One region of the Methylobacillus flagellatus KT genome, then DNA from elsewhere that is predicted to be linked to it. Evidence: predicted binding sites of a transcription regulator. Region 1 holds the regulator's gene; each other region holds the start of a gene.

Region 1 (8,107 bases):
AGGGTCGGTCCAGGGTGTCTCGCCGCACACCAAGGCTGCAGCCAGGCTGGCGCTCGCAGGCCCCATGGTCAATCCATAGCGGAAGTGCCCGGTATTGAGATATAGGTTCTCGATGCCTGGGTGTGGGCTGATGATGGGCAGGTTTTCAGGAGTTCCTGGTCTTAAGCCGCTCCAGTGCTTGAGGATGGGAAGGTCTGCTAGTTCCGGCATCAGGGCTGCTGCCTTGGCGCGGATTGCATCCCGGACGGTATCCGTCACGGAGGGGTCGAAACCGACATCCTCAAGGGTGCTGCCAGCCAGCAGGTATCCGTCTCGGCGCGGCACCAGGTAGAAATCCTCGCGGAAGATCACGGCGCGAGGATTGTGCTCAGGCTTGTAGAGCAGGATCTGCCCGCGCATGGGCTTGATCTGCAGCTTGCTGGCCACCTCTTTGAGCAGCTCGAAGCTCCAGGCGCCGGAAGTGACGATAAAGCGGTCAGCTTCCAGTAGTTCGCCAGACGTAGTGGCCCATGCGGTAAGCCTGGATGTGCCGGGGGAAAGCGGCATGAGCTCGGTGCGTTCCAGTAAGCGTACATGGTGGTTTTCCAGCCATGTACGCAGGGCATGCATCAGGCAGGGAGGGCGCACCTGTTTGACGTCGGGCAGCCAGAGCGCATCTTGTCCATTGGGTGATTGCACCCCGAAGCCTGCGGCCTTAGTGTCTTCCGCCTTGACCTGGTAGCGGGCACACCACGTCAGCGCGGCTTCGCGATCGAATGGTGGCAACAGCAGAAAGCCGGAATCGAGCATTTGCGGATCTATGCCGGTTTCCTTGAACAAGCGTGCACAGATGTCCGGATATAGGGATGCGCCATAATGCGTGAGTGTATTGACATGGTCTGAATACATCCACGGCAGCAATGGAAACATGATGCCAGTGCCCGCCCACGAGGACTCTCCCGAGGTCTGGCTGGCGATGTTGTTGCGCTCGACAATGGTGACCCTGCAGCCACGAGAAACCAGCTCCATGGCGGTGAGGCAGCCGACGATGCCGCCGCCCGCAATCAATACATGCTGGCTCATGAGGCGTGGTTCCGGGGCTGTGTAATGTGAAGATGGCAGGAATGGAATAGAGTAATCACGCAAAAATTATGCCGACTTTACCGGCATATCCTTTATTCAGGGAACATTCCCTTTTATACTTGGCACATATGGGAATTTCCAAGTTAAAGCCGAGCAATAGCGCCACTACGCTACTGCAACTTGCGCGCGAAGTGTTGGCCATCGAGGCGAGAGAAGTGCAGGCATTGGCCGGGCGCCTCGATCAGAGCTTCGTGAACGCAGTCGAGCTCATTTTACAATGCCGGGGCCGAGTTGTCGTGACCGGTATTGGCAAATCGGGTCATATCGGCAACAAGATTGCCGCTACATTGGCCAGCACCGGGACACCGGCATTTTTCATGCATCCCGCCGAGGCGAGCCACGGCGACCTGGGCATGATCACACGGGATGACGTGGTGATTGCGCTATCCAATTCGGGAGAGGCGGACGAACTGCTGGCACTGTTGCCGCCATTGAAGCGTATTGGGACGCCTATCATCAGTATTTCAGGCAACCGCCATTCGACCTTGTCCAAGGCGGCGGATATTTTTCTCGACGCCCATGTGTCACAGGAGGCGTGTCCCCTGGGACTTGCGCCCACCGCAAGCACGACTGCGGCGCTGGCGCTGGGAGATGCGTTGGCCGTTACCCTGCTGGATCAGCGCGGGTTCTCGCGCGAGGATTTTGCCCTGGCTCATCCTGGCGGATCCATTGGCCGGCGGCTGTTGCTGCATGTACAGGACGTCATGCGTAGTGGGGACGATATTCCTGCCGTGTCGGTCAGCAGCAGCCTTAAGGATGGCTTGCTGGAGATGTCGCGCAAGGGCTTGGGCATGACTGCGGTGCTGGATGCCGCAGACAAGCCTGTGGGCATATTCACGGATGGCGACTTGCGCCGGGCGTTCGAGGCAGGCATCGACATCAACGGGACCCGCATGGCCGATGTCATGCATGCGCACCCCCGCAGCATTTTGCCCGGGCAGCTGGCCGTCGATGCCTTGGCCTTGATGGAGCAATATTCTATAAGCAGTCTGCTGGTCGTCGACCAGCAGGGTAATCTGGTCGGCGCACTCAATATGCACGACTTACTCATGGCAAAGGTGGTTTAGAAGTTGATTTCCTTAGAAGAGCGCGCAAGGCGCATCAAGATGGCAGTATTTGACGTGGATGGCGTTTTGACCAATGGCGGGCTGATGCTGGGGGATGACGGCCTGGAATACAAGATTTTCCATTCCCAGGATGGTTTGGGAATGAAGATGCTCAAGAATACTGGCATCCGCATGGCCTATATCACAGGCCGCAAGTCCAATGTGGTGGTGAAACGTGCCGAGAATACAGGTGTACAGATCATCTATCAGGGTATAGACGATAAGCTAGAGGCATTCACCGACTTGCTGGAGAAGCAGGGCGTGTCAGCCGAGGACTGTCTGTTTATGGGGGATGATGTGATCGACATTCCTCCCATGCGCCGTGCCGGGCTCGCGGTGACCGTGCCGCATGCCATGCCGCTGGTCAAGGAGTATGCTCATTACACCACCGAGCGCCAGGCCGGGTTGGGTGCTGTGCGCGAAGTCTGTGAGCTGCTCATGCGGGCGCAAGGCACCTTCGACGCGCAAATGGCGCCATATTTGAAGTAAATGCGATAAATGCAAGGGCGCACCAATACCATCCTGTTTCCACTTGCCGTACTCGGCCTGATGGCCTTGATTACATTATGGATAGACCGCACGGTGCAGCCTCCGGAGCCGCGCATCGACGGGGCAACCCGCCACGACCCGGACTATATCCTGAATAACTTCGTCACGACGAAGACGGATGCGACGGGGTCGATCAGCCATATCCTCAAGGCATCTGAGATGCGGCATTACCCGGATGACGATACTACCGAGCTGGAAAACCCGCATTTCACCCAGTTTGGGGTGGGCAGGCCTGCGACGACGATAGAAGGTAAGCGCGGCTATGTCTCCAGTGACGGGGCGGTCGTGGAATTCCGCGACAATGTGCGCGTGGTGCGGCCGGCATTCGGGGATCGCCCGGAAATGACGCTGACAACGGAATATCTGCGGGTGGAACCGGATCGCGAGGTTGCGTCGACCGATCAGCCTGTCGTGATTACCCAGGGCCCTAAGAGCGTGGTGCGCGCAGTCGGGATGGTGTATGACAAGAAAAACCAGACCATACAGCTTAATAAGCGGGTGCGTAGCCATTATGAGCGCCCTCCCGCCAAGCGGGCCAGCAGCAAGCCAAGGGCATCTGCCAAACCTGTGGCTTCCAGAACCAGCAAGCAAACATCCGGTAATAGTAAAAATGCCAAGCAGCCAACCAAGACCCAGTAGAACGATATTTTTCAGCGGAGAATCTATGCGCCACCCGCCTTATTCATTAGTGCTTGCCATACTGGCTGGCATGCTGTCAGTTTCCGCCTTCGCGGAAAAGGCCGACCGGGACAAGCCGATTGAGTTGGAGGCCGATGCCGTGCAGGTCAACGATGCCAAGAAGACCAGTACCTACACCGGTAATGTGATCCTGACCCAGGGGACCCTGGTCATCCGCGGCGACAAGCTGATCGTGCGCGAGGACAAGGAAGGCTTCCAGCACAGCACATCTTATGGCAATCCGACGACGTTCAGGCAGAAGCGCGACGGCAAGAACGAATACATGGAGGGTGGCGGCCAGCGGATAGAGTATGATGGACGCATGGACAAGGTGCAGTTGTTTACCAATGCCTGGGTCAAGCGCGGCGATGATATCGTGCATGGGGATTACATCATGTATGACGCCAACGCCGAATATGCGGAAGTCATCAGCGGCGGATCACAAGCGACAACTCCGACTGGCCGTGTGCGCGCCATTATTCAGCCGAGGAAGAAACCAGAGGCGGAGGCTCCCTGAGCCGGACGGCTGTTTGCAGCCTTCTGCCTGTTTACCGGTCAAGGCGACCGCGCTTTATATTAGAGATGGTATCGACCGCATAAATGAGTGAATTAATCGTAGAAAGCTTGCGCAAGCAATATAAATCGCGCACCGTCGTGCAGGATATTTCCCTGCAGCTCAACAGTGGCGAGGTGGTTGGACTGCTAGGACCGAATGGCGCGGGCAAGACAACCAGTTTCTACATGATGGTGGGATTGGTGCCCCTGGATGGCGGACGCATACTGCTCAATGGCAAGGACCTGAGTCGGATGCCCATCCACCAGCGCGCGCGCATGGGGTTGGCCTACCTGCCCCAGGAGCCGTCCATTTTCCGCAAGATGACGGTGACGGAGAATATCCAGGCCATCCTCGAGTTGCAGGAAATGACCGCTGAGCAGCAGAATGAGCAGCTTGAATCCTTGTTGCAGGAGCTCCATATCACCCATATACGCAACAGTATGGCAGTCAGCCTGTCCGGAGGCGAGCGCCGCCGGGTGGAAATCGCCCGCTGCCTGGCGACCAATCCCAGTTTTATACTGTTGGACGAGCCGTTTGCGGGGATTGACCCGATCGCGGTACTGGATATCCAGAAGATCGTACGTTTTCTGACCGAGCGCAACATCGGAGTTTTGATCACGGACCATAATGTGCGTGAGACATTGGGCATATGCGACCGCGCCTATATCGTGAACGAAGGCCGCGTATTCGCATCGGGGAAACCCAGTGAAATCATTCATAACGAGAGTGTAAGAGAAGTTTACCTGGGCAAGGATTTCCGCCTGTAGTCCATGCAGAATTAGAGAGATGAAACAAAGTCTACAGCTAAAATTTTCCCAAAATCTCGCATTGACGCCGCAGCTGCAGCAGTCAATCAAATTGTTGCAGCTGTCCTCGCAGGAACTCAACCAGGAGCTGGAGTCACTGTTGCAGGCCAATCCCTTGCTGGAGCGTATAGACGGTCCAGACGGTGCTGCCGAGATATCCGAAAGCTACAGTCCTGCCCCGGATGCTGCGGTTTCTGCTCCTGCCAGCGAAGCGCCTGCGCCCGCGAGCGAGGAATTGCCACGCATTGACGAATTTGGCGGCGGGGATGATTACTATGAGTCTTTCCAAGGAGGTAGCCGCTGGGAAGAAGGCGGCGCTAATAGTGAAGACGATAACGACTTCAGCTTTCAGGAAGCGGCCAACCTCACTCTGCGTGAACACCTGCTGAGCCAGATCAAGCTGCTGCCTTTGTCGGAACGTGATCAGACCTTGGCGATGGTACTGGTAGATGCGATCAATGACGATGGGTATCTGGAACAGTCCCTGGAAGAGCTGGCCGAGCTTTTGCCGGAAGAGCTGGAGATCGATCCGCTCGAGCTTGAAACGGCACTCAAGCATATCCAGAATCTGGATCCGCCGGGGATTGGCGCCCGCAACCTGGCAGAATGCCTGACATTGCAACTGCGTGCCTTGCCGGCAGAAACACCTTTTGTGGAGTTGGCGATCAAGGTTGCCGAACAGCATCTGCCCCTGCTGGCAAGTCGTGATTACACGCGCTTGCGTAAACTGCTGCATTGCGATGATGATGTCCTGAAATCGGTGCAGCAACTGGTGACCCAGCTCAATCCGCGACCAGGCGGCGAATTCAGCCACATTACTTCGGATCATTACATCCAGCATGAAATCGTGGTGAAGAAGATCAAGGGGATCTGGGTTGCCAGCCTGAATGATGAGGTCGTACCCAAGCTGCGTATCAACCAGCTTTATGCCGGCATCCTGAAACGGAATCGTGACAGCTCCAGTCAATATCTCATGAGTCAGATGCAGGAGGCGAAATGGATGATCAAGAATATCCAGCAGCGCTTCTCCACTATCCTGCGTGTGTCGCAGGCAATCGTGGACCGGCAGCGTAATTTCTTCGAGCACGGCGAAGTGGCCATGCGCCCGTTGGTGCTTCGGGAGATTGCCGATGAGCTGGGCCTGCATGAATCGACCGTGTCGCGCGTGACCACAAGAAAGCACATGCTCACACCGCGCGGTGTTTACGAGTTGAAGTATTTCTTCGGCAGCCATGTGGCGACAGAGTCGGGAGGAGCGTGCTCCGCCACGGCGATCCGTGCGTTGATCAAGCAGATGGTGAGCGAGGAAAACCCGAAGAAGCCGCTGTCCGACAATCAGATCACCGATATCCTGAGCAAGCAAGGGATTGTCGTGGCAAGAAGAACTATAGCGAAATACCGCGAGTCTCTACAGATACCCGCGGCCAACCAGCGCAAGTCGCTTTGATTTGCGCGTTTTTCAAGTAAGGAGAGTGTTATGAATTTGCACCTGACCGGACATCATCTAGAGGTTACTCCAGCGTTGCGCGAATATGTGCAGTCTAAACTGGCTCGACTCAGTAATCACTTTGATCATGTGATTGACCTCAAGGTCACCCTGAGTGTAGAAAAACTGGTGCAAAAGGCGGAAGCCACCCTGCATGTGCCTGGCAACGACCTGCATGCGGAATGTGGTGCAGAAAACATGTACAGCGCGATTGACTTGCTAGCTGACAAGCTGGACCGCCAAGTGTTGAAGCATAAGGAGAAGATCAGCAACCACAACCAAGCATCAGGTGGCCTCAAGCACCAACCGGTTGAGTAACCTTCGGTGAGATGCTGCAAGCGCTATGCTACGAGCAAGGATTTGACGCGCTTGCAGCAATTTCTTCTGCATGTTCATCCCCCAAGGTATTAAGCATACATGGCTGAAATCAGTGTGACCCAGCTTTACAAGGATATGCGCCGCAAGCTCAAGCTGAAATGGGTAGCAGGGTTGGCGGGTGGCGACAATCCCCTGACAAGTGAAACCGTGACCAAGCCATCTCTGGCGCTGGTCGGTCACCTGAATTTCGTGCATCCCAACCGTGTACAGGTCTTGGGTTGCGCGGAAATGGACTACCTGCGCAGCCTGAAGGCGCGCGAATTGTTCCAGGCGATCAAGAACCTGTTTTCCGCTGACCTGGCAGCCATCATCGTCGCTAATGGCGAAGAAGCCCCGAAAGAACTGGTGGCGGCTTCCGACGAGTTCGGCACGCCTTTGTTCACTTCACCTTTACGCAGTCCCGGCCTCATGGATGTGCTGAGCCATTACCTTGCCCAAGCCGTGGCGATATCGGAAAGCTTGCATGGCGTGTTCATGGAAGTGCAGGGTTTCGGCCTCATGATCAAGGGCACCGCGGCCATTGGCAAGAGCGAGCTGGCACTGGAGCTGATTTCGCGAGGACACCGCTTGGTGGCGGATGATATCGTCGACTTCTATCGTATCGCGCCGGACAGGCTGGAAGGGCGTTGCCCGCCGTTGCTCCAAGACTTCCTCGAAGTGCGCGGATTGGGGGTGCTCAATATCCGCGCCTTGTTTGGCGACAATGCCGTCAAGCCGACCAAGCCGCTCGACCTGATCGTGCAACTGGAAATGGCGGATACCATGGTGCCGCTGGATCGGCTCAACATCAAATCGCAGCATGAGAAAATCCTGGATGTCAAAATCCCCAAGGTCGTGATCCCGGTCGCTGCCGGCCGTAATATCGCCGTCCTGGTCGAAGTGGCCGTGCGCAACCATATGCTCCTGTTGCGCGGCATCAACGGTACCAAGCAGTTCCTGCAGCGCCAGCATCGCGAGATGGCGCGCACTTCCCGGAAAACGAAACCACAGGCCGAATAGAGCATGCAGCTTGTCATCGTGACCGGTCTTTCGGGTTCAGGCAAGAGCATCGTGCTCAAGATGCTGGAAGACAGTGGTTACTATTGCATCGACAACCTGCCTGCCACCCTGCTGCCTCAAGCTTCGGAACATCTGAGCCAAGGCAATCACCAAAGAGTGGCAATCAGCATCGATACACGCAGTGCCTCGCTCGAGGCGCTGCCAGGCAACATCCGCAAGCTCAAGGATGAGGGCATCGAGGTACAGGTGCTTTTTCTCGAGGCCAATGTGGAGACACTGGTCAAGCGCTACAGCGAAACGCGCCGGCGCCATCCCTTGAGCAGTGACACCAGCACTCTGGCGGAGAGCATCAGTCACGAACGCCACATGCTGGAGCCTCTGGTTGATCTGGGGCTGCGCATCGATACCAGCAGTCTCAGCGCCAATG
Region 2 (8,107 bases), 1.2 Mb from region 1:
CTCCAGCAACAATTGGTTGGCCTCCTGCGCCATGCACGCCAACCCCTTGATATCGAACAGGTCGCCGGCCACCTCGGCTGCAAGCACCTCCTTGATGACGGTTTCCCACAACATACGCTCCTGCGCGCTGCTCAACACGCCTTGCGGGACCTCTTGCGCGTCCAGTTCACCCGTGAGTAGGGCTGCCTCGAACAAGGCGTCCAGCCACTGGCTGACGGTCATGACATCCAGTAACGTCCACTGCTTCAGGCCACGGGCCGACTGCGCCCTGGCATGGTCGAGCTGCAATGCGCGCGCCAGCCGGGCCGTGGCGCAGAGAATCAGGTGGTTTTCCATGGGCGGAATTCTACTTGATTCAGCACCGCTTGGCCCGGTATCTGTCCCCACTGCCATGCGGCTTTGACGGCAACGGCTTGACAGGCGGCGCCTTGCCGCCTACCTTGCCAGCCTATGGCAGACCAGAAAAACTACATTACGCCGGAAGGCTATGCTCGCCTCAAGGACGAGTTCGAGCAGCTATACAAAGTTGAGCGCCCCAAGGTCGTCAGTGATGTCGCCTGGGCAGCGAGCAATGGCGACCGCAGCGAAAATGGCGACTATATCTACGGCAAGAAGCGCCTGCGCCAGATAGACTCGCGGCTACGCTTCCTCATGAAGCGCATGGACATTGCCGTGGTCGTGGACCCGGCCCAGCAGCAGGACCTGGAGAAAATCTATTTCGGCGCCTGGGTCGAGCTTTATTCCATCGACAAGGACAGCGAACATCATTACCGCATCGTAGGCCAGGATGAACTCGATCCCGGCAAGGGGTACATCAGCTGGATATCGCCACTCGCACGCGCCCTGTTAGGTAAACAGCCGGGCGACGTGATCCGCGTGGAAACGCCAGCAGGTGAGGAGCGCTTCGAGATTGTCGACGTCAGTTACCACCCGCCGGGACAAGGCTGACTGACGCCATGCGCTGGGACATTTTCTGCCGCATTGTCGACAACTATGGGGATATCGGCGTGTGCTGGCGCCTGGCAAAACAGCTGGCACAAGCGCATGGGATACAGGTCAGGCTGTGGATAGACCAGCCCGGCATCGCGGCCAAACTGGTGCCAGAGCTGGATCCTGCACTGCCTGCACAGACAGTCTCGGGGGTGGAAATATGTCACTGGACGCTACCGTTCCCGCAAACCGCCGCTGCCGACGTCGTGATCGAGGCATTCGGCTGCGATCTGCCTCCAGCATACCTGCATGCAATGCAGGCATCCCGACCAGTATGGATCAACCTGGAATACCTGAGTGCCGAACGTTGGGTGGATGATTTCCACGCCCGCGCGTCTACACACCCCCAACTCGGCCTGACCAAGCATTTCTTCTTTCCTGGTTTCACCCCAGCCTCCGGCGGGCTACTCCGCGAAACCAACCTGCTGGCGGAACGCACCCGCTTCCAGCAAAGCCATGCCTTGCAGGCTGCATTCTGGGAGAGCCTTGGCATCATGCCGCAGCATGCCTATACCATCAGCCTGTTCTGCTACCCACATGCGCCGCTGGATTCGCTGCTGGATGCGATGATGCAGGTTGGGCAACCGGTCCTGTGCATCATCCCCAACGGCCCCATCGCCGAACACGCCATGGCGTGGCTCAGAAGCAGGAAAGGCCAGCACAAACTGAGGGTCGCCACTGTCCCCTTCCTTTCCCAGGAGCGTTACGACCACCTGCTCTGGGCTTGCGACCTCAACTTCGTTCGCGGAGAGGACAGCTGGATCAGGGCACTGTGGGCAGGCAAACCCTTGATCTGGCAGCCCTATCTTCAAGAGGGGGATGCCCATCTCGCCAAACTGGAGGCCTTCCTGCAACACTACTGTCAAGATAGTCCGCCAGACTTGTCCATCCACATCATGGCGGCCCATCGCGCATGGAACCGGAACGGCTTCACACCCTCTGCCTGGCAGGCATTGCTCGCCGCGCTGCCGGGCTGGCATAAGCAGTCGCAAGCCTATGCCAGGAAGCAGGCCGAAGAAAGCGACCTTGCCGCTAAGCTTGTGATTTACTGCAGGAAATTTTTCTGATTTTCGGTTATACTGCGACCCTTTTTCCTTTCAACCTTTTAAGCACATATTATGAAGACAGCTCAGGAACTTCGCGTAGGCAACGTAGTGATGATCGGCAACGACCCATTGGTCGTGCAAAAGACTGAATACAATAAATCCGGCCGCAACGCGGCTGTGGTCAAAATGAAGTTCAAGAACTTGCTGACCGAAGCCGCTAGCGAAGCCGTCTACAAGGCTGATGATAAATTCGACGTGGTCATCCTCGAAAAGAAGGAAGTGACTTACTCCTATTTTGCCGACCCTATGTATGTCTTCATGGATGCGGAATACAACCAGTACGAAGTCGAAGCCGACAACATGACCGATGCCCTTAACTTCCTTGAGGACGGCATGACGTGCGAAGTCGTGTTCTACAACGGCAAGGCAATCTCCGTGGACCTGCCAAATTCCGTGGTCCGCGAGATCACTTACACCGAGCCAGCAGTCAAGGGCGACACCTCCGGCAAGGTGATGAAGCCGGCGAAAATCGCCACTGGCTTCGAATTGGCCGTGCCGTTGTTCTGCGATATCGGCGACAAGATCGAAATCGACACCCGCACACTGGAATACAAGAACCGCGTGAAATAAGGTTCAAGCCACCGAGCGACAGGAGCCCTTAGCGGCTCCTTTTTTTATGCCGCCCGAGCCCAAGCCTCCAGGTTGTGTCGGCAGTGCGCCCAGCGCCATAGCATCCACACCCACAGAACAGCAGCCTACAGCAAGTCATGTACCCGGAATCCCAGGCGGGCGCCCTGGGCGTCTGCCTGGCGAATCGCCAGGGCCAGTACCTGATCGGCCTTGACCGGTCCAAGCGCTTCGCACATCGCCACATACGCCTGGTTGATCAAGTCCCGCAGCAATGCAAGACTGTAGCTTTGCGACAATTCAGTCCCATGCCCTGCCAACCAGTCACGCAATCCCTGCCCTTCGTCCGCCTTCAGGTGTGTCAGCAAGCGACCGCGTATCGTTCCCTCTGTCCTTGCATCCAGGTTCACCAGCATCGCCGCTAACAGCAGAGCAAACATGCGCGTCTGCTCATCGGGCTTCGTCGCGGCTGCCTGCGCTCCCAGGGAAATCGTGTCCCCTCCCAGGCTGCCAGGGTCTGGTAATAATTGCGCCTCCGGCAATTCCATGGCGCTGACAACGGCCCGCAGCATCTGCCCGCGCTGCACCTTGAGCTCTGCACGGAAACAACACCTGGAGATGAAGCTGCTCAATGCGAATGATGGCTGATGCGCATAATCGCGCTCCCATAAACTCACCGCGGACAAAAGCTCTTCATCGTCAAGAAAAGGCCTGAGCCCGGTCAATACGGCTCGGCGACGCAGTACGATATCCATGCTCACAATCTGCTCAGGTGTTGCACATGCTCAGGCTGGTAAGCCGCTTCGCGGTTGAATTCCGGATACCCGACCTCGCCGTGCTCCGTGATATCCAGCCCGCGCTGTTCATGCATGGTGCTGACGCGCAGCCCTATCGTGCGGGCAAGCAGTCCATACATCAGCAATGCGCTGAGGAAAACCCAGACAAAGGCCACGGCCACGCCGATCATCTGCACGAGCACCTGGTTGAGGTCGAACATATTGTCCTTTAGGAACAAACCGGCAGCCACTGTACCCCATACGCCGCTGAAACCGTGCACGGCAACCGCGCCCACGACGTCATCCAGCCTGAGTTTCTCCAGCGCCCACACTCCCAGCATCGTCACAATCCCGCCGATGAAACCGGTTAGGACCGCAAAAGGGACATCCATGCTGGCGCAACCCGCGGTAATCGCCACCAGCCCGCCCAGGCTACCGTTGACGACGTAAGCCATCAATATTGGCCTGCGCATGGCCAGCGCAACCAGCAGGGCTCCCACGGCCCCGGCGGCCCCGGCCATATGGGTATTCAAGAGGATAGGCCCGATCTCGACGCCCGCCGCCAGTGTACTGCCGCCATTGAAGCCGAACCAGCCGAACCAGAGCAGGAAGCCGCCCATCGCTACCAGGCTGAGGTTATGACCTGGGATCATGTGCACTTCGCCCTTGCTGCCGAAACGTCCCAGCCGGGGACCAAGCACCATGATGCCTGCCAATGCGCACCATGCCCCGACCGAATGCACCACGGTGGAGCCGGCAAAATCAATGAAACCCATCTGCTTGAGCCACCCATGCTCATTCCAGGCCCAACTGCCGAATACGGGGTAGATGAGTGCCATGATGCCGCAAGCGCCCAGCAAATAAGCAATGAAGTTCGTACGCTCGGCCATGGCGCCGCTGACGATGGTCGCCGCCGTCGCGGCGAACATTACCTGGAAGAACAGCATGCTGGCGCCCCAGTCATCGCCATGGGCCAGGGCGAAATGATCCGTGCCGATCCAGCCGCTGGGATTGCTGCCGAACATCAGGCCATAGCCCACCAGCCAGAACAGCAGCGCCCCCACGGCCAGGTCCATGTAGTTCTTCATCATTACGTTCACGGCATTCTTGGCACGTGTCATGCCGCTTTCCAGCATGGCGAACCCGGCCTGCATCATAAACACCAGCGCGCCAGAGATTGCCACCCATACGCTGTCGACTGCCAGCGCCTGGGGTGCGCCCTCGCCTGCAGATACAGGCAGGGGGACGATGCAAAGAGAGAAAAGAAGGGTTAACGGCAACAGAGATATGGGCATGGCAGCTTCTTATGATGATCGGCGGTCTCTCCGGACAAAAGCACGAAAAATGCCAGCGCTTGCCCCATACCCGACAATTTGCCACCCCCTCAAATGGGCATCCGGCCATTAGCAAGCCTGGCTTGCCTGCTTTCAGGCACCCGCCACTTCCTGGATATCGCTATGTCTTTCCATCGTCCGCATCTGGCCGGGGCACCTTCCGCCTGTAGCCAACAATCTTGCGCCTGGGCGCTTCGGGCACGCGTTCCAGCATCGCACGGGTGCGCATTCCGGCACTGGCAACCAATGCGGTGATCAGCTCGGCCTCGGGCAGGTTGCGCCAGTATTTTTTCGGCATTTCCTTTTGCATGGCCTTGAGCTTGAGACGGGCGGGATTGAAAATGTGCTGGTAGTAGCTCAGCCACAGCGCTTCGCCTGCATCCTCCTCCGGTAGCGCCTCGAGCTTGCCGCCCGGCAGGAAATGTAGCCTGCTGCCGTCCCAGCGCATCCCCAGACGCGGGCTCATGATGGTCCAGTCCATGGCGGCAAACCGCCCGATGAAGAAAGGCGCGATCGCGGCCATGATATGGTGCTCCGGCTCGAACCAGGCCAGGTAGCGCAACTGGCCCTGCACCACGGCCTCCCGGAACCGGACGAACGCCGTCATTTTGTGCATATCGCGCCGCACCGCCTTGGCCATGGCATTCAGCCCGGCAATATCGGCATCCCCTGCCAACTTCATCAACCCGCGCTCCTGCTGCAGGCGCCAGAGAACCCGGTACAGCAGGGCAAAGCGCTCCGGCGCCCGGTGCATGATCACCGGATGCACCAGCTCGGCAAATGCGCGCGGCACCATCAACGGCCTGCTGTCGGCTGACGTGACTGGCGGCGCATTATCGGCCCCACTTGCCTGGACTCTGACGGCAGATGGAGACTCCGCCGGGTACGCTGTCTTCCCTGTTCCTGCAAAGAAATCTTCCTGAACCACAGTCCCCGGGGCTGGCTTCACGTACCAGCTCACCTCCTGTGGGGCAACACCCTGGGCAAGCAGCCGACGCGCTGCATGGCGCCAGCCTTCCATGTCGGTTTCACTCTTGAGCTCAACGTTGTACATACGCAGCTTGCCAACAGGCCCCTATATGAACAAGCCCAACTGCTGCGGGGCTGTATGCGTGTCCTTGAGCCGGGCATGCAGGTTGGCAGCATCCAGGGTCGCACCCGGATGATGGTCCGGCAGCTGAATGAACGGCAGCATGCGATTGACCGGTGCGTGCATGCGCACCAGATCATCCAGGCGTACTGCGCGCACGCGCCTTGCTGCCAGGATGCGCTGCACGTTGCGTACCCCCAGTCCCGGCACGCGCAGCAGCATAGCCTTGGGCGCACGGTTGAGGTCGACGGGGAACATGGCGCGGTTCTGCAGCGCCCATGCCGTCTTGGGGTCGATATCCAGCGCCAGCATGCCCTGGTTGCCAGTCACGATTTCATGCGCCTCGAATCCATAGAAGCGCAGCAGCCAATCTGCCTGGTACAGCCTGTGCTCGCGCACCAGCGGTGGCGACTGCAATGGCAGTACCGGGCTCGCATCGGGAATCGGGCTGAACGCGGAATAATAGACGCGCCGCAGGCGGTAGCGTCCATAGAGGTCGGCACTGGTGCTGAGTATCGTCCTGTCATCCGTGGCATCCGCGCCGACGATCATTTGCGTACTTTGCCCGCCTGGGGAGAACTTCGGCGGACGCTTGCCGCTGATGCTTTTCTCCTTTCCCGCGTCAATGCGTTCGCGCAGTCTTGCCATCGAGATACGGATGGCCGCACCGTCCTTTTCCGGCGCCAGCGCGGAAAGACTGGCTGCCGTCGGCAGTTCGATATTGATGCTCAACCGGTCTGCATAGCGCCCTGCGCGCGCCAGCAAGTCCGGGCTCGCATCCGGAATGGTTTTCAGGTGGATATAGCCGCGGAAGCCATGCTCCTCGCGCAGGACGCGCGCCACCTCGACCACCTGCTCCATGGTGTAATCCGGGCTCTGGATGATGCCCGAGCTCAGGAACAGACCCTCGATATAGTTGCGACGGTAAAACGCCAGTGTCAGCTGCACCACTTCGTCTATGCTGAAGCGCGCGCGGGGAACATTGCTGCTTACCCGGTTGACGCAGTAAACGCAGTCGTACAGGCAAAAGTTGGTCAGCAATATCTTCAATAGTGAAATACAGCGGCCATCGGGCGCATAGCTGTGGCAAATCCCCGTGCCCGTGGTCGAGCCTATGCCCTTCCCGTCCCGCGAGTTGCGCCGCTCAGTGCCGCTGGATGCGCACGAGGCGTCATACTTGGCGGCATCGGCCAAGATTTCGAGTTTCCGTTTCACCTGCATTTCATTATTGTACGTTCGTACAGTAATTTTGCCTACCCTCTCCCTGCCCGGTTCAACCCTGCAAGGAAAAAATGTCGTCCCAGGAATAGGCACGATAATTGCTGGCAGGTTGCTGGCACTTCACCAGGAAAGCAAATCATGATGACCGCACATCACCTCCCAGCCATGATACAAAGCATGGGCAGCCTCCACCGTTATCGTGAATCGCTGCAGCAGCTGCAGAGCACCTGGGATAACCTCTCCCTGCTCAGCCAGCTTTCCGGCACAGGCACCGACATGAGCGAGACGCGCCAGGCATTCGGCAAGATCACGACCGACGTGCTGGACAGTCTGGCCCAGGAAACGCTGAACAAGACCATCAGCGCGATCACGGCAAAGGCTCAGGTAGCAGTGGACATCGTGGTGCGCAACCTGTTCGAGCGCACCGCAGACATCGGCTTTCTATCCACGGACGACAACCTCAGCAACTTCCTCGACAAGCACATCGCAGGCAGCGTCGACGAGACTGACTACCTGCTGCTGCGCGAGCGCTTCAGCGAGTATGTCCAGAAGTACTCGGTCTACTTCAACGTGATCCTGCTTGATGCAGGCGGCAACATTTTGGTGCAGCTGGATGATACCAACCCCACCAGGCAGTCGCACGACCCTCTGATCGAGGAAGCCCTGCATTCCGACGCACCCTACCTCGAAGTGTTTCGACACAGCGATTTATCGCCCGGGCGGGATGCCAGCCTGATCTATGCGCGCAAGGTATGCCATGACAATAGCGATACCGCGCTGGGCGTGCTCTGTCTTTGCTTCAAGTTCGAAGATGAAATGGACGGCATATTCAAGGACCTGATCCGACAGGACGAATGGTGCGTGGGCTTACTGTTGGACGAACAAAACCGGGTCGTTGCCAGCAGCGACCACTACCAGATCCCGCTGGGCGCCCCATTGGAACATGCCCTGGGCCAGGACTGGATACTTACGCGCTTTGCCGGCAGGCTGTATCTTGCCGTCACGCGCGAAACCAAGGGCTAC
Region 3 (8,107 bases), 240 kb from region 1:
GTGGTCACCATTCTCAAGAAATCACGTCAGCCCGTGACGGACTGCGTGGCTGAGATCAGCGCTGAGCGTGCCAACGACATCCCCAAGGTATTCACCAAAATCCATGTGCATTTCGTCGTGACCGGCAAAGGCCTGAATCCTGCCCAGGTGGAGCGTGCTGTCAAGTTGTCGGCGGAGAAATATTGCTCGGCTTCCATCATGCTGGGCAAGGCCGCTGAAGTTACGCACGATTTCGAGATAGCAGAGGCCGAACTTTGAACAGGCCTCATGGCATGCAGGGACTGCGCCATGTGGCCCTGTTCGTCCAGGATATCGAGGCTTGCCTGCATTTTTATGTTGATATCCTCGGCATGCAGGTCGAATGGCAGCCCGACCCCGATAACTACTATCTTACCTCGGGCAACGACAACCTTGCTTTGCACCGTGCCAGTGAGGCGATGGAGGGCAAGCAGCGCCTGGACCATATCGGGTTCATCATCAGCCGGATGGAGCTGGTGGACGAGTGGCATGCCCATCTCGTCGCCAATGGCGTCAAGATACTCATGGCGCCAAAAACTCATCGCGATGGCGCGAGAAGCTTCTATTGCGCCGACCCGGCCGGGACCCACGTACAGATCATCTACCACCCGCCGATTTCTGGCAGGCTTTAGAAAACAATACCACTAAGTAGAAATACAAAGCCCCGCATTGCGGGGCTTTGATCATTGATTGAGCAAGCGGACTTAACTCGCAGCGCTCAAATCAAGTAATCCGCACACTCAACGGCCCGGCATTCTCGATGACCCTGAATAACCGGTCAATATTGGGATGTTTTCCGGGATTGGCTTGGGCATCGGCAGCATGTTCCGCGTAGATTTCCAACCCTTCTCGTGCAGCCGCTGCGCTGATGATGCCGTATTTCTTGTAGAGGTGGTGGTATACCTTGACGGAGCCTTGGCTACCCGGTTTGTTCTCGATAATGCCGGCGGGATCACCTTTTGCGTCGAAAAGTTCGATTTTCTGGATATGGTCGCTGGACTCGAGGCCAGCCAGGATTTCGCTGAATGTCGTCATGGATGATAAGTCGTTGTTGTCATGATGGTGGAAAGAATGCGCATGCCTGCCTTGAACGGACAGAGGTCGATTGTCCTTTTTGCCACTGCCTGCTGTGCATGAACAGCAAGGTGCTCAAACTCTCTGTCAAATACAGTGATGCAATAGTCTTGCATAGCGAGCATGACAGGATGATCCCAGGCCGGCAGAGAGCGACCTGGGATTTTGCTTATTTGCGTTGCAGTATCTGCAGACCCTTCAGCAGGTTGAGCGCCTGATTGAACTGGTAGTCTGCCTTGGAGCCTGGCTCGATCGGGCCGTTTGCAGCAGGCTTGTCTTTCTGATCCTTGCTGTCAGGCTCGGTAGCAGGAGCCTCTGGCTTGGTATTCTCTGGCTCGGCTGGAGCAGGCTGGACAGTAGGCGCTTCTTCCCCTTCCTTGGGGTTGCTCAGGTGGCGGCTCAGGTCTGCTTCGCGCAGCATCGCTGCATGTTCTTGCGAGCTGACCGTGGCTTCTTCCACCACGATGTCGGGCACGATACCCTTGGCCTGGATCGAGCGTCCCTTTGGCGTGAAGTAACGCGCGGTAGTGAGCTTGATGGCCGCCCCATTGTTCATCGGCAGGATGGTTTGCACCGATCCTTTGCCGAAAGTCTGGGTGCCCATGATGATGGCACGCTTGTGATCCTGCAATGCACCCGCGACGATTTCCGAAGCGGAAGCCGAGCCGCCGTTGACCAGCACGACAATAGGCAATGTCTTCATTTCTGCAGGAAGGTCGCGCAGGTAGTCGGCGCGGGCGCCGCCGCGAACGTAATTCTCGGGATTCGCGGTCAGGCGCATCTTGGCTTCTTCGCCTCGGCCTTCTGTGTAAACCACCAGCTCACCTTTGGGCAGGAAGGCGGCAGAAACACCGACGCCTGCATTCAGCAATCCGCCAGGATTGTTGCGCAGATCGAGGATCAGCCCCTTGAAGGCTTCCTTGTTCTGTTCGCGCATGGTCTTCAGCGCCTTGGCGAGGTCTTCCCCGGTATGTTCCTGGAACTGGGTGATGCGAATATAGGCATAGCCGGGTTCAGACAGTTTGTACTTGACGCTCTGGGTCTTGATGATGGCGCGCGTGAGCACGAAAGTCAGGGGCTTGGCCTCACCTTTGCGCAGGACGGTCAGGGTGATCTTGGTATCAGGCTTGCCGCGCATGCGTTTGACAGCATCCGTGAGTGTCATGCCTTTCACTGGGGTATCGTCAAGCTTCATGATCAGGTCGCCGCTCTTGAGGCCGGCCTTGTATGCAGGCGTGTCCTCGATGGGGGCCACGACCTTCACGAAGCCGTCTTCCATGCCGACTTCAATGCCCAGTCCACCGAATTCTCCCTGGGTGCCGGCCTGCAAGTCCTTGAAGGCATCAGCATCCAGATAGGCCGAGTGAGGGTCCAGGCCGGCGAGCATGCCATTGATTGCCTCGGTGAGTAGCTTCTTGTCTTCAACGGGTTCAACATAGTCGCTCTTGATCTTGCCAAATACTTCGGCAAAGGTGCGTAAGTCGTCCAGCGGCAGCTGCGGCTTAGTCTCCTTGTCCGCAATGGCGGAGTAACTCAAGCTCAGCATGACACCAAGCAACGGGCCTGCGACGATCAAGCCGATCTTTTTAAGTTTGCGCATGTAAAACGATTCCTCAGTGGAAAACCAGAATGGTTGAATCTAACGATTGTATTAGGAAGATAGGGAGCGACGGGCCCATTTTCCGCTATTTATGTCGTCAATGCAAAACGTTGCAGAGTATCGCACAGTCATTTTTTGCTTTTCAATCATTTGAACGCTAAATTTCTATTTTTATGCCATGGAGCGAGCTTGGATGAGTATGCCCAAATTGCCAGAAGTAGAAATCGAATACTGTACGCAATGCCGTTGGTTGTTGCGAGCAGCTTGGATGGCCCAGGAACTGCTGACGACGTTTGAATCAGACATTCGGTGCGTCAGCCTAGTTCCGGGCACAGGCGGGATTTTCGAGGTCAGGTTGGATGGTGAGCTCTTATTTTCACGCAAGGAGCAGGGGCGATTTCCTGAGTCCAAGGAATTGAAACAGTTGGTGCGTGACCGTATCGATCCTGCGCGCGATCTCGGCCATAGCGATCGTAAGTAAGCGGCAGGTCGGGTCATGTGGTCACCTGTTGAGCGAGCTGACACAATATCCGACTAAAATAGTTGGAAATAACACTTCAAATGTAAATTGTTCTCATTTATGATGTTTCCTGACAGGGATTTTGTGGAAGGTTCATCAAAATGAATGCATTTAACCAATCGGAACTCGGGGCATTGTTGCTGGATCGTGAGGTCGCGCCACAAGAGATGGCACCAAATGAATTGCTCGATGTGGTGATGTCGAGGCACTTCGGCACTGACTACCAGCCTATTGTGGATGTGCAGTCCAGCGAGATGTTGGGGTACGAGGCCCGTGCCCGCTTCTGGGCTCGCGGTGGGCGACCGATTGATGCCGATAAGCTGAGAATGAGCCTACGCAAGAATCCGTTACTGCTGTTTCATTTGGAGCTTGAGCTCAAGAAGCAGCAGATTGCGGACTTCCCTGGCGAGGGCTGGCTGATGCTGGACCTCGACATGGACAGCTTCTTTGCCGGAGGCGAGGGGACTGATAACCCATTCCTGAACCTGTTCAGGGAACATGCTTGGTCCGACCGTGAAATTATCATCAATGTGGTGCAGAACCACACGATGCAAGAGACGTTGCGCACCCAGCACATGATGGATCTGTTACAACATTCCGGTACCTCGGTGGCGCTGGAGGATGCCGGGCTCTCGTGGGGGATGTTTTCCCTGAGTGCTTTTCTCGATGCGGCCATGGTGAAGTTCAGTAGCCGCGCCTTGCTGGATATGGATGGCAAGGCCGCCCAGGCCATGGTGGACTGGCTGGTGGGGGCGGCACGGAAAATTGGTGTACAAACGGTCATGACTGGCGTCGATACCTGCGCTGCCTTGGAATGGGCGCGAAAAATGCGGATTGATTGCGTCCAAGGGCGCTTGTTTTCCAAGCAAGCCATGCAAGTGCATTAGCTTCGGTATGCTGATGTGCTTTCTGCATTGCACAATGATGTTTTGCAGAAATATAAGACGACTCGCGAAGCTAATGCTCCTTGATGAATATCATGCAGCACGCCTGCTGGCTTGCGCCAGCCTTCATGAGCCTAGCCGGTCCCTCTATACCTGATACCATTTGCATCATAATCTGGCGTAACAGGCAGTAGCGTGATGGGCATTTAGCAAATGCCGCCTCCCTGAAAGTTGTGCGCAGCGAGGATCAAAGCCAACTTGCACCGCCTGAGTGTGCAAGGCGGTACCCGAAGGGTCCAGGCTGCTGCTGAACTTTCATCATCTTGACGGTCAACATCTCCCTGAGTATCCAAACTTTTCGCGGTTGTGGGCAATCTTGTTGCCTGCAGGATCAGCCGCCACACTAAAATCATGAACCCCAGTGTGATCTTCTATGCTAAAAAGCATTAAGATATGCCTGTGTCGCTTGACTGCGGTCATGGGGTTTGATATCCCTTAAAAATTTAATGATCAACACTAAGGAGCAAATAATGGCATATACATTACCCCCCCTCGATTATGCATATACGGACCTGGAACCCCATATTGATGCACAAACCATGGAAATCCATCATACCAAGCATCACCAGACTTATATCAATAATGTAAATGCTGCCCTGGAGGGCACGCCATTTGCCGACGAGCCTATCGAAGCGCTTGTGGCCAAACTCGACAGCTTGCCGGAGAATCTGCGCGGCCCGGTGCGCAACAATGGTGGTGGTCATGCCAACCATAGCCTGTTCTGGAAAGTCATGTCCCCGAATGGTGGCGGGGAACCTACTGGAGCCCTGGCAGATGCGATCAAGTCTGACATTGGCGGATTTGATACATTCAAGGAAGCCTTTACCAAGGCTGCACTGACGCGTTTCGGCAGCGGTTGGGCATGGCTGTCGGTGACGCCAGAGAAGAAGCTGATCGTTGAAAGCAGTGCCAACCAGGACAGCCCCTTGTCGCATGGCAATACGCCTATCCTGGGTCTGGATGTCTGGGAGCATGCGTACTACCTGCGCTACCAGAACCGCCGTCCGGAATATATCGGGGCATTCTTCAATGTCATCAACTGGGACGAAGTTGCACGTCGCTACCAGGAAGCTATCTCTAAATAAGGCATTGAGCTCGACATGAACTTCCCCTTCATTGTTGCTGGCCACCGGCAAAAGCTATGGGTGTGGATGATCGTCCTGGCTGTGCTGGGATTTGTCCTGCTCATGGTACAGTGGCTGGGGGATTGGGGACGGGCAGCGTGGAACATGCCCCAGGTGCATGATGCTCTGTGGGGAGGTTCCGCCGCAGCCTTGGCGACAGCGGCAGGTACACTGCCGGTGCTGTTCTGGAAGCAATTGCCCGATCGTATCATGGATACCCTGTTTGGTTTTGGAGCGGGCGTCATGCTCGCTGCCAGCGCTTTTTCCCTGATCGTGCCGGGTATCGAGTTTGCGCAGTCCCAGGGAGCTGGCGCCTGGGGTGCTGCCTCCATCGTAGGGGGCAGCATCATTATCGGCGCCGCATTGTTGCTGGCCCTGGAGCGCTGGGTGCCGCATGAACATTTCATCAAGGGAATGGAGCGCAAGAATACGCTGGCGCTGAAGCGAACCTGGCTGTTTGTATTCGCTATCGCCCTGCATAATGTACCGGAAGGTTTGGCGATTGGCGTGGGCTTTGCAGGTGGAGATGTGGTACGCGGTGGCGCACTGGCAACCGGTATCGCGATCCAGGATATCCCGGAAGGCTTTGTTGTGGCGATGGCTTTGGCCGTTGTCGGCTATTCCCGCCGAACTGCGATTTTGATTGGAATGGCGAGTGGCCTGGTTGAACCTGCAGGGGCTGTCCTCGGCGCTGCGATCGTGGGCTCTTCAGTGGCCCTGTTGCCCTGGGGGCTGGGTGTTGCTGCAGGCGCCATGTTGTTCGTCGTCAGTCATGAAATCATCCCAGAGTCTCATCGCAAGGGGCATGAAGTTTTCGCGACTAGCGGTTTGATCATTGGCTTTGTGCTGATGATGATGCTGGATACTGCCCTAGGCTAGGGCCCGCACCCGCCAGTATTTACTGGGAATTGACAATGCGGCGGGCACCATTGAAGCGCTTGGCCCAGTAGTTTTCGCTCATGTCCACAACTTGCACCCCTCCGCCGGAGCTGGGGGCATGAATGAACTTCTGGTTGCCGAGATAAATGCCTACATGAGAGAAAGCGGATCTCAATGTATTGAAAAATACCAGATCGCCAGGTTGCAGTTGTTCCTGCGGCACTGGCTGACCTAGCTGGCTGATGGCTTTTGCGCCGTGGGGCAGCGTCATGCTGGTAGATTGCTGGAAGACGTAGCGTACGAATCCGCTGCAATCGAAGCCGGTTTCTGGAGATTTTCCGCCATATGTGTATTTGATGCCGGTGAGGCTCAAGGCATGAAGAAGCACTTCATGCATGGAGTCGGTCCAGGCCTGAGTCGCATCCATCGCCTCCTGTCTAAACTGCTGCATGGCAGTGGTTTCCGTTGCCCATGTTGGAATGGGGTTCAGTAGCAGGAAGACAATAAGAGCAGTAGGTGATTTCATTGGCATTTCTGGATTTTATTCATTTATTTTCGGTCGTGTAAACCCATTCTTCAGTTTTCCTGAAACTCCAAGGCCAAGAAGACTGTCTTGCCAATAAAGGCAGCGCAAGCAGCCTGGTGTAGAATGGCTTGGTCGCCATTGGAAAGACATGCCATCAATGAACTCGAGCACATATCCTTCTATGCAGAAATCAAGGCCAGATATTGATGATGCAGAATGCGGGGCGTCATTGCGCCATTTGAGTCCTGAAGAAATGGAGCAAACGCTGAAAGATTATGCCGGTAGTTTCACGTTGAAACCAAGCGAGCGAGCGCGTTTGTTTGCAGGGTCTGTCGCCAGGCGGTTACATGGGGCAGGTAGCCACTTGAAGCGAGCGGGCAAGCGGGCGGTCAAGCATGTGGGGGCGAAAGTGGCTTATGCCGCCAGTCACAAGCTCAAGGACATGGCTGCCCGTATCGAGCAGCGCGCTGATCGCCTGGAGCAGGACAAATAATACAAAATCAGTTTTTTTGCCGGGAAGATTATGCTGCGTGAAACAATTTCAGTGATGCGTGATTTCGGGCGGGTGCGCGCCATTGCCCGCATCCTTATGCATTATGGCTGGGGAGATATCGCTGAGCGGCTGGGTAAGCGCAGCTGGTTGCGCAGGGCAGGCAATGCGCTTAATTCCGAGGCCTCGCGTGAGATCATGCAACTGCCATCCGAGGTACGCGCGCGCTTAGCATTACAGGAGCTCGGCCCGACTTTTGTCAAAATGGGCCAGGTGCTGGCGACACGTCCGGATATTTTCCCACCCAACTGGATAGCAGAGTTTTCCAAACTGCAGGACCAGGTGCCGCCTGTCCCATTTGAGGATATGTTGCCCGGCTTGCAGGAGGCGCTTGGCAAGTCTCCTTTTGAGGTTTTTCGCGATTTCGATACTACCCCTGTGGCGGGCGCTTCTATTGCCCAGGTTTACCAGGCAAAGCTTCAGGATGGTACGCCGGTGATCCTGAAAGTGCGCCGGCCTGGCATCCGGGAGAATATTGATGCCGACCTGCGATTGTTGCACCACCTTGCACGCTTGATCGAGGCTGAGGTGGAGGAAGCCCGGCGCTTCAACCCCACCGAGATCGTGGACCAGTTTTCCAAATCCTTGAAGCGTGAGCTCGACCTAGCATTGGAAGGACGGAATACCGAGCGGTTTGCACGCAACTTCCTCAATGACCCCAATACCCGTTTTGCCAAGATTTACTGGGAATACACCAGTGAAAGCGTGCTAGTGATGGAAAAGATTGATGGCATCCCGGGCAACAGCTTGGAGGAAGCGCGCCAAGCTGGAATGAACCTGCCATTGCTGGCGGCACGTGGTGCGGATGCGGTCATGAAGATGGTCCTGATCGACGGGTTCTTTCATGCAGATCCTCATCCGGGCAACATCTT
Region 4 (8,107 bases), 500 kb from region 1:
ACGCTTTTGTAGATTTCGGCATGGGCGCTGCCATGCATGACTGCATACATGGGCCAGGCCAGAAGGAATAGGCTGATTCTTTTCATGAGATTCAGTGTAGAGCAGAAGTCTGGGACAGGCAATTGCTGACGGGATGGATTCCAGATACAAAAAAAGCGGGTTACCCCGCTTTTTCTGGTGGTTGCGCCGCTTAAACGCTGTAGTACATGCTGAACTCGATCGGGTGTGGAGTCTGGCGTAGCTTGGTTACCTCTTCCATCTTCAGATCGATATAAGCGCTGATCCAGTCATCGGAGAACACGCCGCCGCGGGTCAGGAACTCGCGATCCTTGTCCAGGGCTTCCAGCGCTTGCTCCAGAGAGGAGGCAACGGTTGGGATCGCTGCATCTTCTTCTGGTGGCAGGTGGTAGAGATCCTTGGTAGCAGGTTCGCCAGGATGGATCTTGTTCTGCACGCCGTCCAGGCCTGCCATCAGCAATGCGCTGAATGCCAGGTATGGGTTGGCGGTTGGATCGGGGAAGCGTGCCTCAATGCGGCGTGCCTTGTCGGATTGCACGAATGGGACACGGATGGAGGCGGAACGGTTTTTCGCGGAATAGGCCAGCTTCACAGGGGCCTCAAAGCCGGGAACCAGGCGCTTGTAGGAGTTGGTGCCCGGGTTGGTGATGGCGTTCAGCGCACGTGCGTGCTTGATGATGCCACCGATGTAGTAAAGGGCAAACTCACTCAGGCCGGCGTAGCCGTTGCCTGCAAACAGGTTCTTGCCGTCCTTCCATACGGATTGGTGCACGTGCATGCCGGAACCATTGTCGCCAGAGATGGGCTTGGGCATGAAGGTGGCTGTCTTGCCGTATGCGTGAGCAGTATTCAGGACGACATATTTGAGAATCTGTGTCCAGTCGGCGCGTTGAACCAGGGTGCTGAACTTGGTGCCGATTTCACATTGGCCAGCGGTTGCTACTTCATGGTGGTGAACTTCGACGGGCACGCCTAGTTCTTCCAGCGCCACAACCATGGCGGAACGAATGTCGTGCAGGGAGTCGATCGGGGGCACAGGGAAGTAGCCGCCCTTGACGCCGGGGCGGTGGCCGGTGTTGCCGCCTTCAAACTTCTCGTTGGAGGCCCATGCGGCTTCTTCGGAGTTGATCTTGACCGAGCTGCCGCTCATGTCCACGGACCAGTTGATGGAGTCGAAAATGAAGAACTCTGGTTCGGGACCGAAGAAGGCTGCGTCACCGATGCCGCTGGACTTTAAGTAGGCTTCAGCACGCTTGGCAATGCTGCGTGGGCAACGATCATATCCCTTGCCGTCGGTAGGATCCACAACGTCACAGGTCAGGAACAGGGTGGGTTCATCCATGAACGGGTCGATGTTGGCTGTGTTCGGGTCCGGAATCAGGAGCATGTCGGATGCCTGGATACCTTTCCAGCCTGCAATGGAAGACCCGTCGAAAGCATGGCCTTCGGTAAATTTGTCTTCGTCGAATGCAGAAATTGGCACGGTTACGTGCTGTTCCTTGCCCTTGGTGTCAGTAAAGCGAAAATCGACAAATTTGATGTCGTTTTCCTTCACGAGTTTCAATACATCGGCCACCGCCATTTGATTCTCCTAGCTCTTTTTGGATTAAGAAGTTGATTAAGCACGCATGCTTGACACTGAAGTGAAGCAGGAACTGTGCCACGGAATTTACGTAAATTCCCATTCTCACATATAAGGATCCAAAAGAGAAACGCTATGTGATGCACCACTATATTGCGAGCAAGAGGTTTTGTGCACCATATTGGTGCTCATGGAATTGTGGCAAAATTTAACGCTATACTCCGCAGTTCTGAGAGGAAAGGAGAACGCGATGGAAACATTGAGTGCCATTTTGCAGAATGCCAAGCAGCGTGCTGAGCAGCAGGGGCTTCCTTATGCAGGTGCATTGACGCCGCAGGAGGCGCAGCAGGTGCTGGAGCTGGCGCCAGCGGCGAAACTGGTGGATGTACGCACCAAAGCGGAGCTTGAGCTGGTGGGGCGTGTGCCCCATGCGACGCACATCGAGTGGGCATTTTATCCCGGCATGGTCCCCAATCCCGATTTTCTGGCTCAGTTGGACAAGCAGGTTGATCGCGAGGCGCTGGTGATGTTTCTGTGCCGTTCTGGCGGCCGCTCTCACAATGCAGCCGTCGTGGCTGCCCAGGCCGGGTATGCCGAAGCCTACAACGTACTGGAGGGATTCGAAGGCGATCCCACTCCCGATACCAAGCAGCGTGGCAGGATCAATGGCTGGAAAGCCGCCGGATTGCCCTGGACCAACGCCTGAGGATAGTCATGGATCGTTACGCCGTCATCGGCCACCCGGTGGAGCACAGCAAGTCGCCTTTGATTCATGCGGCTTTTGCGCAGCAGACGGGGCAGCAGCTTGAATATGGCAAGGTGCAGGCTCCCCTGGATGGATTCGTTGCCATCGTGACCGATTTGCAGGAAAAAGGCTATCGAGGGGTTAATGTCACCGTGCCTTTCAAATTTGAGGCTTATTCCCTGGCGACGGAGCTGACACCACGGGCACGTGATGCTGGTGCGGTGAACACACTGACTTTCACGGACGGCGCCATTCATGGCGACAATACGGATGGCGTCGGGCTGGTGCGCGATATCCTGCAGAACCTGGCATTCACCCTGGCAGGCAAGCGTGTGCTGCTACTGGGGGCAGGAGGCGCTGCGGAGGGAGTATTGGCCCCCCTGTTGGAAGCGTCTCCCTTGTCACTCTGCATTGCCAACCGCACCGTGGACAAGGCAGAGGCGATGGCGGCACGTGTGAGGCCGGGTCAAACTTCATTGGACGCGCGCGGTTTCGATGCCCTGGCCGACCAAGAGTTCGATGTCGTGATCAATGCTACTTCCAGCGGCTTGCACAACGAGCGGCTGCCCTTGCCATCCGGATTGTTTGCAGCCGATGCCTTGGCATATGACATGATGTACGGGCGCGAGACGCCCTTTATGCGGTATGCGCGTGAGGAAGGCGCCAGCAGAATTGCCGATGGGTTGGGCATGCTGGTGGAGCAGGCAGCGGAAGCCTTTTATATCTGGCGCAGGGTGCGGCCTGATACTGCGCCTGTGATGGCCGCATTGCGGGCCGCATGATCAAGCAATTGTTCTGGCGCGGCTTGTTGCTGGCGCTGGTGCTCGTGGTGTTGTACCAGTTCTGGATCTTCATGCATATCCTCTGGTGGGTGGAGCACAATCCTTCGAGCAGCGCGTTCATGCGTGCCAGTCTGTCTGCGTTGCAGCAGGATAACCCTGATGCTGCGCTCAAGCATCAATGGGTCGAGTACCAGCGGATTTCCATCCATCTCAAGCGGGCGGTGATTGCAGCCGAGGACGCCAAGTTCGTCGGCCACGAAGGGTTTGATTGGGACGGCATCCAGAAGGCCTATGAAAAGAACTGGAAGCAAGGCAAGATTGTCGCTGGTGGCTCGACCATCAGCCAGCAGCTTGCCAAGAACCTGTTTCTCTCCACCAAGCGCACGCCCTGGCGCAAGTTGGAGGAGGCCGTGATTACCTGGATGCTGGAACGGATGATGAGCAAACGCAGGATTTTCGAGATTTACCTCAACGTGATCGAATGGGGCAATGGCGTGTTCGGTGCCGAGGCTGCCGCGCGACATTACTACAGGACCAGTGCGAGTAGCCTGAATGTCGCTCAGGCTGCCAGATTGGCGGCGATGATCCCTAACCCGCGCTACTATGACAAACATCGCGAGGCGCGCGGCTTGATCCGAAAGGCACGCATTATCGAGGCGCGCATGCGTTATGCAGAAGTGCCGTGACGGTATTGCCTGGGCTGCTACGGCCTTGTGCTAGAATGCGATTTTTGCATTAAAACCCTATGCGCTTCTGTTTCCTGATCCTGATTGCAAGCCTGACCTTGGCTGCCTGTGGCACCAAGGGCAACCTTTACATCCCGGAACAGCAGTACCCGCAGGAACTCCAGCCGCAACAACAACCTTCCCGATGAGCTGTCCGTGAATCCATTTCAGTTGAAGAATGGCATCCTGCATGCCGAAAATGTCCCCCTGACCCGGATTGCCGATGAGTTCGGCACACCCACCTACGTTTATTCCCGCGCAGCACTGGAGTCCGCATATACGCGTTTTGCAGCGGGTTTCGATGGCCAGGATCACCTGGTTTGCTTTGCGGTGAAATCCAACCCCAGCCTGGCGGTGCTCAACCTGTTTGCCCGCCTGGGCGCCGGGTTTGACATTGTGTCAGGCGGAGAGCTGGCGCGAGTACTGGCTGCAGGTGGAGATCCTGCCAAGGTGGTGTTTTCCGGGGTGGGCAAGACCGAGACGGAGATGGAAACTGCGTTAAATGCTGGTATTTTCTGCTTCAACGTGGAATCCGCCAGCGAGTTGGACCGGCTCAATGACGTTGCTGGCCGCCTGGGCAAGACGGCGCCCGTGTCCTTGCGTGTCAACCCCAATGTGGATGCCAAGACGCACCCCTATATTTCCACTGGGCTCAAGAACAACAAGTTCGGGGTCGCGTATGAGGATGCCTTCAACCTGTACCAGCATGCAGCCAGCTTGCCGAATATCGCCGTGCATGGCGTGGATTGCCACATCGGTTCGCAATTGACCGAGCTTTCCCCATTCATGGATGCGTTCGACCGTGTATTGGCCCTGGTGGATCAGTTGGAAGCTGAAGGTATCAGGGTAGCGCATATCGATCTCGGCGGAGGTATCGGCATCTGTTATGCCGATGAGACGCCGCCTGATTTTGCTGCATATGCGGCCGCCATGCTGCAAAAGCTGGGTGACCGCAAGGTCAAGCTGGTGTTCGAACCTGGGCGTGCGCTGGTGGGGAATGCCGGCGCGTTGATTACCAAGGTGGAATATCTCAAGCATACCGAAGCCAAGAACTTTGCCATTGTGGATGCCGCCATGAACGACCTCATGCGCCCGGCGCTCTACGATGCCTATCATGAGATTGCAGCTGTCGTGCCAGCAACGGACCCATCCTCCGCCCAGGTATACGAGATCGTCGGCCCGGTTTGCGAAAGCGGTGATTTTCTCGGTCATGACCGCAAGTTAGCCTTGCAACAAGGCGACCTGCTCGCGGTGTTGTCCGCCGGCGCCTATGGCATGAGCATGAGCTCCAACTACAATACGCGCCCCCGTGCCGCTGAAGTCATGGTGGATGGCGACAAGACACACCTGATCCGCGAGCGTGAAACCGTAGCACAACTGTTCGCCCTCGAAAAGATTCTGGGCTAAACTGCTAACGCAAGTTTGATAGAGTTAAAGAGGAGATTGAAATGCGCCTGATTCTTGCCATTTTCCTGCCCTGGCTGCAGTTCTTCACGATCGGTCGGCCAATTGCAGGCATCATTTGCCTGATTCTGCAGATTACCGTGATCGGCTGGTTGCCAGCCGCGATTTGGTCCGTGTATGCCTTGAGTGAATACAAGACCGATCAGAAAATCAGCAAAGCCTTGCAGAAGTAATTCCACGAGTAATTTTGCATGAAAGAAAAGCCAGCGATTGCTGGCTTTTGGCTTTAATTTATCTTGATCCAGGATGGATGGTGCTCGTCCCTGCCAAGAGATGCAGTGAGATGGTCCCTAAAAATGAAAGGGTGGAGAATATCCCCCAATACAATGTCGATCTCCATTCGTGCCAGGGGCATGAGGGCCTTCCCGTGAGAAAGCTATACACGATCATAGCCCAAAGCCAGTAAGCCTAAGCTCTGGCGGACGCATGCGAAAGCTATCGAGGGGCAATGCGCCTATGTCTGATGCCACATAACTATGCAGGACGAAACTGTGAAAATATCCAGTCCTGATGGATCGGTCGCAGAAGTCTTTGTTGCCTTTCTCAAGCTGGGGCTGACTGCCTTCGGCGGTCCCATCGCCCACCTTGGCTATTTCCGCACCGAGTTTGTAGAGCGCCGCCGCTGGGTGGATGATCGTAGCTACTCTGATCTCGTCGCTTTGTGCCAGTTCCTGCCCGGACCAGCCAGCAGCCAAGTGGGGATGGCGCTGGGACTGGGCCGTGCGGGTTGGCTTGGCCTGCTGGCGGCGTGGGTAGGGTTTACCCTGCCATCAGCAATTGCGCTGACCCTGTTTGCCTTCAGTATTGCTGAGTACCAGGAGTTGTCCCAATCCGGTTGGATTCATGGACTGAAGATTGTCGCGGTGGCCATCGTGGCACAGGCAGTATGTGGCATGGCCAAGTCGCTATGTCCTGATTGGCCGCGTGCTGTACTGGCCATTCTGGCAGCGCTGCTTACGATGGTGTTTTCTTCAGCGATGGGACAGGTTGCCGCCATCGCGATGACGGGATTGCTGGGTTGGTGGGGGTTAAAGATCACGCCGCCAGGCGGTGGCCAGGCTCATTGCTACCCGGTTTCGCGTAAGCTTGGCATGGCTGCGCTAATGCTGTTTGCGGTACCGCTTGTCGGGCTGCCCTTATGGGGGGCAGCTACGGGTACGGGTTCGTCCACCACGATCACATTGCTGGAAGGGGTGTACCGCTCGGGTGCGCTGGTCTTTGGCGGTGGACACGTCGTGTTGCCACTGTTGCAAGCCACAGTGGTGCCCAGTGGAATGGTCAGTAATGCCGACTTTCTGGCCGGTTACGGCGCGGCCCAGGCCGTGCCTGGGCCACTGTTTACATTCTCCGCCTATCTGGGTGTCATCGCGCAAGGGCCGTTACATGGCTGGGTTGGCGGTTTGGCGTTGTTAAGCACTATTTTTTTCCCGGCTTTCCTCATACTAATCGGCGTACTGCCATTTTGGGAAGGATTACACCGTCGTGAAAGCATCCAGGCTGCCATGGCCGGTGTCAACGCCGGTGTAGTTGGTATTTTAGGATCTGCACTATACGACCCAGTTTGGACGAGTGCTATTCACTGCAAGGCGGATTTTGCGCTGGCGCTGCTCTTGTTCGGCCTGCTGACCATTGGACGTGCGCCGCCAGCGCTCGTGGTGCTGTTAGCAGGGGTAGCTGGCATCACTATCTAAATGCCATTGGCCCGCGCTACGGTCGACCAAGTCTAGTAATTTCACAGTAAGAACTATTATTCGAAAAGTCATGCCTCTGAAAATTTGCCATACCATGGGACCAATGCATTCATGAGGATCATCAGGCTAGGCTAGGATGGCAATACGTTTGGACAGAGGGATCGTCAAGCCAAATGCTTCATTGATGTATTGTTAAGTGGGACGCGATTAATGCAGCGTTACGATATAGGGTAACGAGAGTGCAGGAACGCGCTGGCTAATGGCATTTATTGACGGAATGTGGCTGCCACATTGCAATAACATGAATATAGGTTTTGCTCACGCTGGCCGCAACAGTTTCTCTTTCGGCCCATCAGCCACAACCTTGCCGCCATCCAGCGCGATGATGCGTTGTACGGCAGTCATCATGGCGGCGCTGTGGCTGATCATGATCAGGTTGCCATTGCCGACGACTTGCGGCAGGCGTTGGGCGAGCAGCTGTTCGCCTTCGGGGTCTAGGCCGAGACTGGGTTCATCAAGCAGGAGGATGGTGCTGGGTTGCGCGAATGCGCGCGCCAGCGCGACCTTTTGGCGTTGTCCACCGGAGAGGTTGCTGCCGCGATCGGCGATGGCCATGGTGAGGGTGAGGCGGCCTTGCTTGAGTTCTTCCTCCAGGCCGGAGGCCCACAGCGCAAGTTCCATGCGTTCGCTGCGCGGCTTGCTGCCAGCCAACAGCAGGTTGGCCTCCAGCGTGCCTGCGAACAGCACCGGCTCCTGCGGTTTGTAGGCGAGCCAGCGGGCGCGGTCCTCAGGAGATATCGCGTGCAGCTCGTAGCCGTCAATCAGTATTTCGCCTTCATCTGCAATGCTGAGCCCGGCAATCAGTTTGAGCAGGGTGCTCTTGCCAGCGCCGGGGCGGCCCAGCAGGCCGATTTTCTCTCCTGCTGCAATGGTCAGGCTGACATTGTCCAGTGCGGCGGGCCGATCGGGATAGCGTTTGGTGAGACGCCGCAGGGTGATGTCGCCTTTGGCTTCCGGCTTGCTGACATTGAATGAAGCATGTGGAGCGGATTGTTCGATATCGTGGCTGATACCATGCGCGGCTTTGCCGGATTCCAGCA

The links. The regulator sigma-54, encoded in region 1, starts transcription at its own class of promoters, with help from an activator protein. The targets are predictions, from matches to a motif close to TGGCACNNTTCCTGCT.
Region 2: the regulator sigma-54 is predicted to act here: its motif matches at 4,774-4,789, upstream of MFLA_RS08995 (ammonium transporter).
Region 3: the regulator sigma-54 is predicted to act here: its motif matches at 2,764-2,779, upstream of MFLA_RS01975 (SelT/SelW/SelH family protein).
Region 4: the regulator sigma-54 is predicted to act here: its motif matches at 1,666-1,681, upstream of glnA (type I glutamate--ammonia ligase).

What each region holds. Positions count from the first base shown of each region.
Region 1 covers NC_007947.1:147,192-155,298, forward strand. Annotated here, with positions in the region: gene MFLA_RS00715 (NAD(P)/FAD-dependent oxidoreductase) at 1-1,062, opposite strand, end outside; gene MFLA_RS00720 (KpsF/GutQ family sugar-phosphate isomerase) at 1,191-2,189, shown strand; gene MFLA_RS00725 (KdsC family phosphatase) at 2,229-2,717, shown strand; gene lptC (LPS export ABC transporter periplasmic protein LptC) at 2,727-3,416, shown strand; gene lptA (lipopolysaccharide transport periplasmic protein LptA) at 3,442-3,972, shown strand; gene lptB (LPS export ABC transporter ATP-binding protein) at 4,056-4,778, shown strand; gene MFLA_RS00745 (RNA polymerase factor sigma-54) at 4,798-6,264, shown strand; gene hpf (ribosome hibernation-promoting factor, HPF/YfiA family) at 6,295-6,621, shown strand; gene hprK (HPr(Ser) kinase/phosphatase) at 6,721-7,680, shown strand; gene rapZ (RNase adapter RapZ) at 7,684-8,107, shown strand, end outside.
Region 2 covers NC_007947.1:1,886,741-1,894,847, forward strand. Annotated here, with positions in the region: gene MFLA_RS08970 (PD-(D/E)XK nuclease family protein) at 1-336, opposite strand, end outside; gene greB (transcription elongation factor GreB) at 451-948, shown strand; gene earP (elongation factor P maturation arginine rhamnosyltransferase EarP) at 957-2,057, shown strand; gene efp (elongation factor P) at 2,109-2,666, shown strand; gene MFLA_RS08990 (hypothetical protein) at 2,792-3,418, opposite strand; gene MFLA_RS08995 (ammonium transporter) at 3,421-4,734, opposite strand; gene MFLA_RS09000 (TIGR03915 family putative DNA repair protein) at 4,895-5,827, opposite strand; gene MFLA_RS09005 (putative DNA modification/repair radical SAM protein) at 5,849-7,084, opposite strand; gene MFLA_RS09010 (chemotaxis protein CheW) at 7,223-8,107, shown strand, end outside.
Region 3 covers NC_007947.1:390,126-398,232, forward strand. Annotated here, with positions in the region: gene MFLA_RS01955 (OsmC family protein) at 1-258, shown strand, start outside; gene MFLA_RS01960 (VOC family protein) at 273-650, shown strand; gene MFLA_RS01965 (DUF2322 family protein) at 742-1,053, opposite strand; gene MFLA_RS01970 (S41 family peptidase) at 1,262-2,692, opposite strand; gene MFLA_RS01975 (SelT/SelW/SelH family protein) at 2,886-3,173, shown strand; gene MFLA_RS01980 (EAL domain-containing protein) at 3,314-4,099, shown strand; gene MFLA_RS01985 (superoxide dismutase) at 4,627-5,241, shown strand; gene MFLA_RS01990 (ZIP family metal transporter) at 5,257-6,159, shown strand; gene MFLA_RS01995 (C40 family peptidase) at 6,179-6,691, opposite strand; gene MFLA_RS02000 (hypothetical protein) at 6,924-7,178, shown strand; gene MFLA_RS02005 (ABC1 kinase family protein) at 7,209-8,107, shown strand, end outside.
Region 4 covers NC_007947.1:2,618,432-2,626,538, reverse strand. Annotated here, with positions in the region: gene MFLA_RS12495 (DUF4124 domain-containing protein) at 1-86, opposite strand, end outside; gene glnA (type I glutamate--ammonia ligase) at 191-1,600, opposite strand; gene MFLA_RS12485 (rhodanese-like domain-containing protein) at 1,851-2,306, shown strand; gene aroE (shikimate dehydrogenase) at 2,315-3,127, shown strand; gene mtgA (monofunctional biosynthetic peptidoglycan transglycosylase) at 3,124-3,813, shown strand; gene lptM (LPS translocon maturation chaperone LptM) at 3,873-4,001, shown strand; gene lysA (diaminopimelate decarboxylase) at 4,009-5,259, shown strand; gene MFLA_RS12465 (YqaE/Pmp3 family membrane protein) at 5,301-5,489, shown strand; gene chrA (chromate efflux transporter) at 5,793-7,007, shown strand; gene MFLA_RS12455 (peptidase domain-containing ABC transporter) at 7,326-8,107, opposite strand, start outside.